2 regions of the Rhizobium sp. 'Codium 1' genome follow, and region 1 is predicted to be linked to the other one. Evidence: riboswitches for the same ligand, from Rfam matches in the RefSeq annotation. Region 1 holds a riboswitch; the other holds the start of a gene.

Evidence for each region. A riboswitch is a leader RNA that binds a small molecule or an ion and turns the genes downstream of it on or off. The one in region 1 is predicted to bind FMN.
Region 2: it holds a riboswitch for FMN, as region 1 does, so the genes downstream of both, ribB (3,4-dihydroxy-2-butanone-4-phosphate synthase) here and LJE98_RS14485 (DMT family transporter) in region 1, are expected to answer to the same signal.

What each region holds. Positions count from the first base shown of each region.
Region 1 covers NZ_JAJGPW010000005.1:189,506-193,925, forward strand. The annotation lists gene lon (endopeptidase La) at 1-1,462, shown strand, start outside; gene hupB (DNA-binding protein HupB) at 1,669-1,944, shown strand; FMN riboswitch at 2,084-2,236, shown strand; gene LJE98_RS14485 (DMT family transporter) at 2,371-3,276, shown strand; gene LJE98_RS14490 (esterase-like activity of phytase family protein) at 3,421-4,420, shown strand, end outside.
Region 2 covers NZ_JAJGPW010000006.1:222,612-227,031, forward strand. The annotation lists gene LJE98_RS15885 (FGGY family carbohydrate kinase) at 1-1,295, shown strand, start outside; gene ribB (3,4-dihydroxy-2-butanone-4-phosphate synthase) at 1,336-1,968, opposite strand; FMN riboswitch at 2,081-2,224, opposite strand; gene LJE98_RS15895 (ATP-binding cassette domain-containing protein) at 2,505-3,206, opposite strand; gene LJE98_RS15900 (FtsX-like permease family protein) at 3,216-4,388, opposite strand; gene LJE98_RS15905 (HlyD family efflux transporter periplasmic adaptor subunit) at 4,385-4,420, opposite strand, start outside.

The sequences.
Region 1 (4,420 bases):
GAAGACCCTCGACGAGGACCATTTCGGTCTAGACAAGGTCAAGGAACGCATCGTTGAATATCTCGCCGTTCAGGCGCGCGCGACGAAGCTCAAGGGCCCCATCCTCTGCCTCGTCGGTCCTCCGGGCGTCGGCAAGACCTCGCTCGCCAAGTCGATCGCCAAGGCGACCGGCCGCGAATACGTGCGCATGGCCCTCGGTGGCGTCCGTGACGAAGCGGAGATCCGTGGTCACCGCCGCACCTATATTGGTTCGATGCCCGGCAAGATCGTGCAGTCGATGAAGAAGGCCAAGAAGTCCAACCCGCTCTTCCTGCTCGACGAAATCGACAAGATGGGCATGGACTTCCGTGGCGACCCGTCGTCGGCCCTGCTCGAGGTGCTGGATCCGGAACAGAACTCGACATTCATGGACCACTATCTCGAAGTGGAATACGACCTGTCGAATGTCATGTTCGTCACGACTGCCAATACGCTGAACATCCCGGGTCCCCTCATGGACCGCATGGAGATCATCCGCATTGCCGGTTACACCGAGGATGAAAAGCTCGAAATCGCCAAGCGGCACCTGTTGCCCAAGGCGATCAAGGAACACGCCCTGCGCCCGGAAGAATTCTCCGTGGCGGATTCGGCGATCATGGCGATCATCCAGCAGTACACCCGCGAAGCCGGTGTGCGCTCCTTCGAACGCGAACTGATGAAGCTCGCCCGCAAGGCCGTGACCGAAATCATCAAGGGCAAGGTGACCTCGGTTGCCGTGACCGGTGCGAACATCAACGAATATCTGGGCGTTCCGCGCTTCCGCCACGGCGAAGCCGAGGGCGAAGACCAGGTCGGCGTTGTCACGGGTCTGGCCTGGACGGAAGTGGGCGGCGAATTGCTGACCATCGAAGGCGTCATGATGCCCGGCAAGGGCCGCATGACGGTCACCGGCAACCTGAAGGAAGTGATGAAGGAATCGATTTCGGCAGCGGCATCCTATGTCCGTTCGCGCGCCGTCGATTTCGGTGTCGAACCGCCGCGTTTCGACAAGTCCGACATCCACGTTCACGTTCCGGAAGGGGCGACCCCGAAGGATGGTCCGTCCGCAGGTGTTGCCATGGCAACGGCGATCGTCTCGATCATGACCGGCATCCCGGTCAACAAGGACGTCGCCATGACGGGTGAAATCACCCTGCGCGGTCGTGTCCTGCCGATCGGTGGCCTGAAGGAAAAGCTGCTCGCAGCCCTTCGCGGTGGCATCAAGAAAGTTCTCATTCCGGAAGAGAACGCCAAGGATCTGGCGGACATTCCGGACAATGTGAAGAACAACATGGAGATCGTTCCGGTGTCGCGCATGGGCGAGGTTATCAGGCACGCCCTGGTCCGTGTCCCCGAGCCGATCGAGTGGGATGGAACCGTTGATACGCCGGCGATCGGCGTGGTCGATGGCACCGATGAAACCGGTGCAACCATCGCTCACTGAGGCAAATCTGCCATAAGTGAGCCACAAAGCTCCAAAACCGACAAAAAGGCTGGCATTTATGCCAGCCTTTTTTGTGAAATGCCGCGTGAAAGGCTTGTTTTCCGGGGCTTTCAGGTGCTTTTGAGTTGCGAAGGGCAGAAGCTTTCGTATTCTCCGCCCGACTTAATCATTTGAGTCGTTTCATACCAATCAGAAAGGGTGGAAACATGAACAAGAACGAACTCGTATCCGCGGTCGCCGAGAAGGCTGGCCTCACCAAGGCTGACGCTGCCTCTGCCGTTGATGCCGTTTTTGAAACGGTCCAGGCTGAACTGAAGAACGGCGGCGACATTCGTCTCGCTGGCTTCGGCGCCTTCACCGTTGGCCGTCGCGAAGCCTCCAAGGGCCGCAACCCGTCCACCGGCGCTGAAGTCGACATCCCGGCTCGCAACGTTCCGAAGTTCACGGCCGGCAAGGGCCTGAAGGACGCTGTCAACAGCTGATCCGTCGTGACCGTCGCACCCTTCGGTGCCGATGGTCAGCTGACATACTGGTGAGCCCGGCTTAGTGCCGGGCTTTCTTTTTGCCCTTCTTGCGCTGCAGCGAGACCTGTCTTATCTGTGAGGCGCCGGTTGTACCGGCATTCGTTCTCAGGGCGGGGTGAAACTCCCCACCGGCGGTAACGGGGAAACCCGAAGCCCGCGAGCGCCTGCCTTTCATTCGCGAAAGGCAGGGTCAGCAGATCCGGTGCAAACCCGGAGCCGACGGTTAAAGTCCGGATGAAAGAGAATGAGGTCAGGCCACGCCCCTGTTCCGCTCGCTGCGGATCGCGGAGGCGTTGCTGCGCAGATCCGTGCCCGTCCGGGTGCGCTTTTCGTCGTCCTCATCTGTCCTGGTTTGTGTTGGTCCTTTGGAAAAGGAAAAATGACATGAATCAGAGCTCCGTTTCGCTCTTGCGCTCCCGGGCCGTCCTCGGCGCCGGTTTCATGGTTCTGGCGGGCGTCGCCTTCGCCGCTCTCAACGTCGTCACGCAATGGCTTGCCATGACGCTCGGTTTCCCGCCGGCCTCAACAGCCTTCTGGCAATATGGCTTTGCCCTCGTCCTCTCTCTCCCCTTGCTCTTCCGGCTCGGTCTGCGTGCCATGAAGACCGACTATCCGGTGCGCCACATCCTGCGGGTCCTGCTGGCCGCCTTCGGCGTGCAGGCCTGGGTCACGGGCCTCGCCACCGTCCCGATCTGGCAGGCCATCGCTCTCGTCATGACCTCGCCCTTCTTCATCATCATCGGCGCACGCCTCTTTCTCGGCGAGACCGTCGGCCGCGACCGCTGGCTTGCGACGCTGACGGGCTTCGTCGGCGCGATGATCATCCTCCAGCCCTGGTCGGACAGCTTCACCCTGGCCGCCCTCCTGCCGGTCTTTTCGGCCCTGCTCTGGGGCGGTTCCTCTTTGATCATGAAGAACCTTACGCATTACGAGGCACCGGAAACGGTCACGGTCTGGCTGCTGGTTCTGCTGACGCCGATCAATGCCGGGCTCGCAGTGGCCGGTGGCTTCGCTGTGCCGGAAGGCCTCACCCTCTGGCTGTTGCTCGCCGCCGGTCTGCTGACGGCCTTTGGGCAATATCTGCTGACACTCGCCTACAATGCCGCTGACGCGGCCTATGTTCAGCCGTTTGACGACCTGAAGCTCCCGCTCAACGTCTTTGCCGGTTGGCTGGTCTTCGGCTATGCGCCGAGCGGCTATCTCTGGTTGGGCGCATTGCTGATCCTCGGGGCTTCACTCTTCCTGATGTTGCGCGAGGCCGGCAAGGAAGCATCGCCGGCGTCCCAATGACAGGTCTCGAGAACAGCAACCTATAGGAACAGCTTATCGGGATATCCGGCAGGAAACGTCGGACGACCGCCAATCTGTCATCCGACTGTCACCCGACTGCCCCAGAAACCTCTTGTTCCATTTCTGGATACTGGAGGTTTCCCGATGACCCATGGTCTCTCCCGCGTCGCCCTGACGGCGGCGCTTTTTGCATCCGTGGCCCTGCCGGCCGCTGCCGAACAGGTTTTCAACCGCATTGCCGCCTTCCCGGTCGCCGCCAATTTGCCGGCCGACAAGGACAAGTTGACCACCACCTCTGCCGAGATCATCACCGCCTCGGAAGACGGCAACACACTGATCTACTCCGACAGCCCGCTCGGTGGCATCGGCTTCATCGACATCACGGACGCCAGGGCACCGAAGGCTGCGGGCGCTGTGATGATGGACGGCGAGCCGACTTCCGTGGCTGTCGCTGGCGGCAAGGTACTCGTCGGGGTCAACACCTCCGAGAACTTTACCAGCCCGTCCGGCAAGCTCGCCATCGTGGACATTGCCTCGAAGGCTGTCGATTCCACCTGCGATATCGGCGGTCAGCCGGATTCGGTCGCCGTGGCCAAGGACGGCTCGTTCGTCGCCATCGCCATCGAAAACGAGCGTGACGAAGACCTGAACGATGGCGCCCTGCCGCAGATGCCGGCCGGTGACCTCGTCATCCTGTCGCTCAACGATGGCGTTGCTGATTGCGGCTCGATGAAGCGCGTCACGTTGACCGGTCTCGCCGAGATTGCACCTGAGGATCCGGAGCCGGAATTCGTCGCGATCAACAGCCTCGGCGAAATCGCCGTGACGCTGCAGGAAAACAACCACATTGCCATCGTCGACGGCAAGACCGGTGACGTGAAGGCCCATTTTTCTGCCGGTACGGTCGACCTTGAAGGTATCGACACCAAGTCGGATGGAGCACTCAAGTTCACCGGTACAAGGGAAGGCGTTCCGCGCGAGCCTGATGCCGTGAAGTGGCTCGACGACAACCGTCTGGTTATTGCCAATGAAGGCGACTGGAACGGTGGCTCGCGCAGTTTCACCATCTTCGACAAGACCGGCAAGGTTGCCTATGAGTCCGGTCCGTCGCTGGAAATGGCCATCGCCCAGATCGGTCACTTTC
Region 2 (4,420 bases), on a different contig from region 1:
ACATCGTTGCGGGCAACCACGGCTCCATCGCCGGGATCGCCATCAGCAACCAGAGAGAGACGCTTGTTGTCTGGGATTCCGAGACCGGCGAACCGCTCGCACCCGCCATTCTGTGGCAGTGTCGCCGGACTGCGGCCGCCTGCCAGGCTTTCATCGATACCGGACATGATGCGACCGTCGTCGGCCTGACCGGATTGTCGATCAACGCGCTCTTCCCGGCATCGAAGCTCGGCTGGGTGATGGAACACGTGGCTTCGGCGCGGGATCTCACAAAACGCGGACGTCTGCGTGCCGGCACGGTGGACAGCTGGCTCCTGTTCAAGATGACGGGTGGAGCTGTCTTTGCAACCGACCATTCCAATGCCTCGCGGACCATGTTGTTCGACACGGCGAAACTGGAATGGAGCCCTGAACTCTGCACCCTCTTCGACGTTCCGGCCTCGGCGCTCCCGCGGGCCCTGCCCTCGAACAATCGCTTCGGCCATACCGAGGCAGGGACAACTGCGCTGCCAGCAGGCACGCCGATCCTTGCCATGATGGGTGACAGCCACGCGGCTCTCTATGGCCACGGCGTTCGCGCCCCGGGCCTGGTCAAGGCGACCTTCGGCACAGGCTCGTCACTGATGACCCTGACTGACAGGCGTGTGTTGTCCCGGCATGGTCTCTCGAGCACGATCGCCTGGTCGGATGGTTCCGGCGTCGCCTATGCTCTTGAGGGGAATATCACCGTTTCGGCACAGGCCATTGCCTTTGCCGCGACCCTGCTGGGTCTCGATGGCCCGGCCGCCCTATCCGATCTTGCGCAATCCGTCTCCGACAGTGGCAAGGTGGTATTCGTCCCGGCACTCGCCGGTCTGGGTGCGCCGCATTGGACGGACAATGCGACGGGCACGATTTCCGGGATGACCCATGCGACCATGCCGGCCCATGTCGCCCGCGCAACGATGGAGGCAGTCGCCCTTCAGATTGCCGACGTCTTCGAGGCCATGCAGCAGGATGTCGGGCTTGCTCTGTCCGGACTGATGGCGGATGGCGGTGCGTCGACCAATGATTTCCTCATGCAGTTGCAGGCGGACATTCTGGACCGGCCGGTATTGCGCGGCGATCAGCCGGAAGTCGGCGCCATCGGTGCAGCGGCGATGGCCTTCCACTCATTGGGGATCAGCCCCCCAGAGCCTTCTCATGCTCGCCGGTTCGATCCCGGGACCATGCAGGCCGACGCGCGCGCCGACCTGCTGACGCGGTGGCGCGAGGCGATCACACGCGTGAAGTCACCTGTTTCGAACGCCGTTTGAATGTGGCCGAAAGATCAGCTCTTTCGGCCACGGCAAGGCATCAGGCGGCGGCCGCTTCGCCGCCTTTCTGTCCGGCCATATGGAGAGCAAGATCGGCGATCGTGATCAGCGGCAGCTGATGTTTCAGACAGAACTCGCGCAATTCCGGTAGCCGCGACATGGTCCCATCGTCGTTCGCGACCTCACAGATAACGCCTGAGGCCTGAAGGCCTGCGAGCCTTGCAAGATCCACCGCCGCTTCCGTGTGGCCCGGGCGACCGAGCACGCCGTCAGGATGCGCGCGAAGCGGAAAGATGTGACCAGGACGGGCGAAATCCTCGGCCTTCGAAGTCTCGTCCAGCAGCGCGCGAACGGTCGCGGCCCGGTCCGCCGCCGAAATCCCGGTCGTCGTGCCATGGATAAAGTCGACGGACACCGTGAAGGCGGTCTTTAGATATTCCGTGTTGCGCGGCACCATCAGCGGAATGTCCAGCGCATCGAGCCGTTCACCCTCCATCGCAATGCAGATCAGACCGCGGGCATGCTTCATCATGAAGGCAACGGCTTCCGGCGTAATCTTTTCCGAAGCGATGATGATATCGCCTTCGTTCTCGCGATCCTCGTCGTCCACAACGACGATCATGCCGCCCTCAGCGAGCGCCGCGATTGCATCTTCAATTTTCGAGACTGTCATTTCCATGCCTTTCAAGGGTATCCCGCTTTCGCGGCAAAACACGACCCTGCGGTCGCAATTTTCCCTTGGGCGAACAAACGCATGCACCCGGCCTTGCAGACGGGTCAACACACCTTGTCCTCTTCCATCCGGACTATACCGTCGGCTCCGGCATCGCACCGGATCTGCTGCCTTCTGCCGAGGCAGAAGCGCTCGCGGGCTCCCGGCCAAGCCGGATACCGCCGGTGGGGAATTGCACCCCGCCCTGAGAACAGCGAAACCCTACAACCTCAGTTGCGTCCATTTCAAGCCCAGTTTTCAACATGGCTGGCATGACGGCATGAACCGATTCCTGCAGTTGACCCGACACGAACGCATGACCCGCTCTTCTTGAAGGTCAGAACGAGTTCGCCCGCAGGCTCTGGGCCCGTGAGTTCAAGGACAAGGTTGAGAAGCTGGGGTAACCGATCCGGTTCCAGCCTGTCCTCGCGGACGAGGAAGCTTCATGGCCCGGGCTGCAAGGTTCATTGGTTGCGGGTTGCCTGAGTGTCGGAGTCCTAATCTTGTGCTCGATCCTCTGTCTTCACGATACGACCGTCCTCCAGCGTGAGGATGCGGTCAGCGCGATCGAGGATGCGATTGTCGTGGGTAACCAGCAATGTTGTCGTACCCCGGGCCTTACCCATGCGTTTGAGAAGATCGACGACCTCTGCCGCACTGTCTTTGTCCAGCGCGGCAGTGGGCTCGTCTGCCAGCACCAGCGCCGGGCTGGAGACAAGGGCGCGGGCAACGGCGACGCGCTGCTTCTGGCCGCCTGACAGGTTCGCGGGCAGATAGGTGGTACGGTCGGTCAAGCCGACCAGCCCAAGCGCATGCTCAGCCGCGCTCTGCGCCACCCGATCGGCCACTTGACCATGCACCTGCACCCCCATCATGACGTTCTGCACCGCAGTCAGGCTTTCATGCAGATTATGGGCCTGGAATATGAAGCCTAGGCGGCGGCGCAGACTGACAAGCTGCGCCTGCGATGCGCCGTTCAACTCGCTTCCCAGAAGCCGTACAGATCCATCCTGTACGGCTCGAAGACAGCCGACAAGCGTGAGGACAGTCGTCTTGCCAGACCCGGAAGGCCCCATCAGCACGGTGAAGCTGCCGCGTTTCAGCATCAGGTTCACGTCAAACAGCGCCTGTTTGCGGACGTCGCCACTGCCAAACCAATGATTCAATCCGCGCACATCGACAATTGTCTCGCTGTCCATTGCAGCCTCCTAGAAGAGATCGGCAGGGTCGGCGGCGCCAAGCCGACGGGTCGCAATGGCGCCGGACAGGGCGGAAAAGATGATGGTGCCGAGAAAAACGGTCACTGCCATCGAAGGTGTCATTCCCAAGGGCAGGGTCGTGATCTTCCCCATGAACGTCAGGATGGTCGTCCCGACAACAAGTCCTGGAATGAAACCCATGATCCCGAGCACCAGCGCTTCTTCGAAGACGATACCGAGGAAGAAGCGGGGGCCGTAGCCCATGGCCTTGAAGGTTGCGTATTCGCGCAGGTGGTCGGCCACATCGGTGGACAGCACCTGATAGACGATAACGATGCCAACGAGAACGCCGATCAACACGCCGAACCCGAAGATGATACCCGTGGGCCGTTTTGTCTGCTGATAGCGCAGATCCTCCTGCGCTGCCTCTTGATAGCTGCGGATGCGAAGGGACGGGTCGGAAATCAGTGTTTTCAGGCGCGCGATCACGGTCTCTGTCTCAGCGCCGGGGCGCAGGCGCAAAAGAACATGGTCGGGTGCGGAGGAACTGCGCGTCGGGAATAGCGACAGGAATGTCTGATCCGAAACCAGCATATAGCCATCACCACCGAAACCGCCTCCGCCGGCGAATGTGGCATAGGCGGTGACTGTGCGGCCTTGCGTCTCAAAGGAGAGCGGCGTTTGTGGACGGATTGAAGCAGCTTCCTCCTTGGCCAGACCACGGGCGAGCCGATCGAGCAATGCCGCGTTTTGCACCCGCAGGAGATTGAGATCGCCGGCTATATCCCTGGACAGAAACCCGGTCTTGACCGGATCCACACCGAAGGTCGTCAGACTGATATCCTTCTCGCCGCGATCCCAGGGAACATTGGCGATGAACAGACCCATGCCATCGGATACATCCGGATCCCCCATCGCCTGCAGCAACCACTGCCGAGCCACATTGCCCCCGTCGGTCAAGGTGCTCGCATCGCTGGCCGAGATCATGATATCCGCCTGGAAGAAGTCATAGGGTCGCAATGTTGCGGCCCCCATCGAATTCATGATCCCAAGCTGGACGAAGACCAGAACATTGGCAAAGGCCACCCCGGCGAGTGCCGCGGCGAAGCGAGTGCGGCTGTGGGTCAGTTGCAACCAGCCGATGGGCAGCCGCCCGAACAGGCGTTGCAGCAGGTAGCTCATGGAACGGCCCGTACCGTGGTGTCAATGCGGGC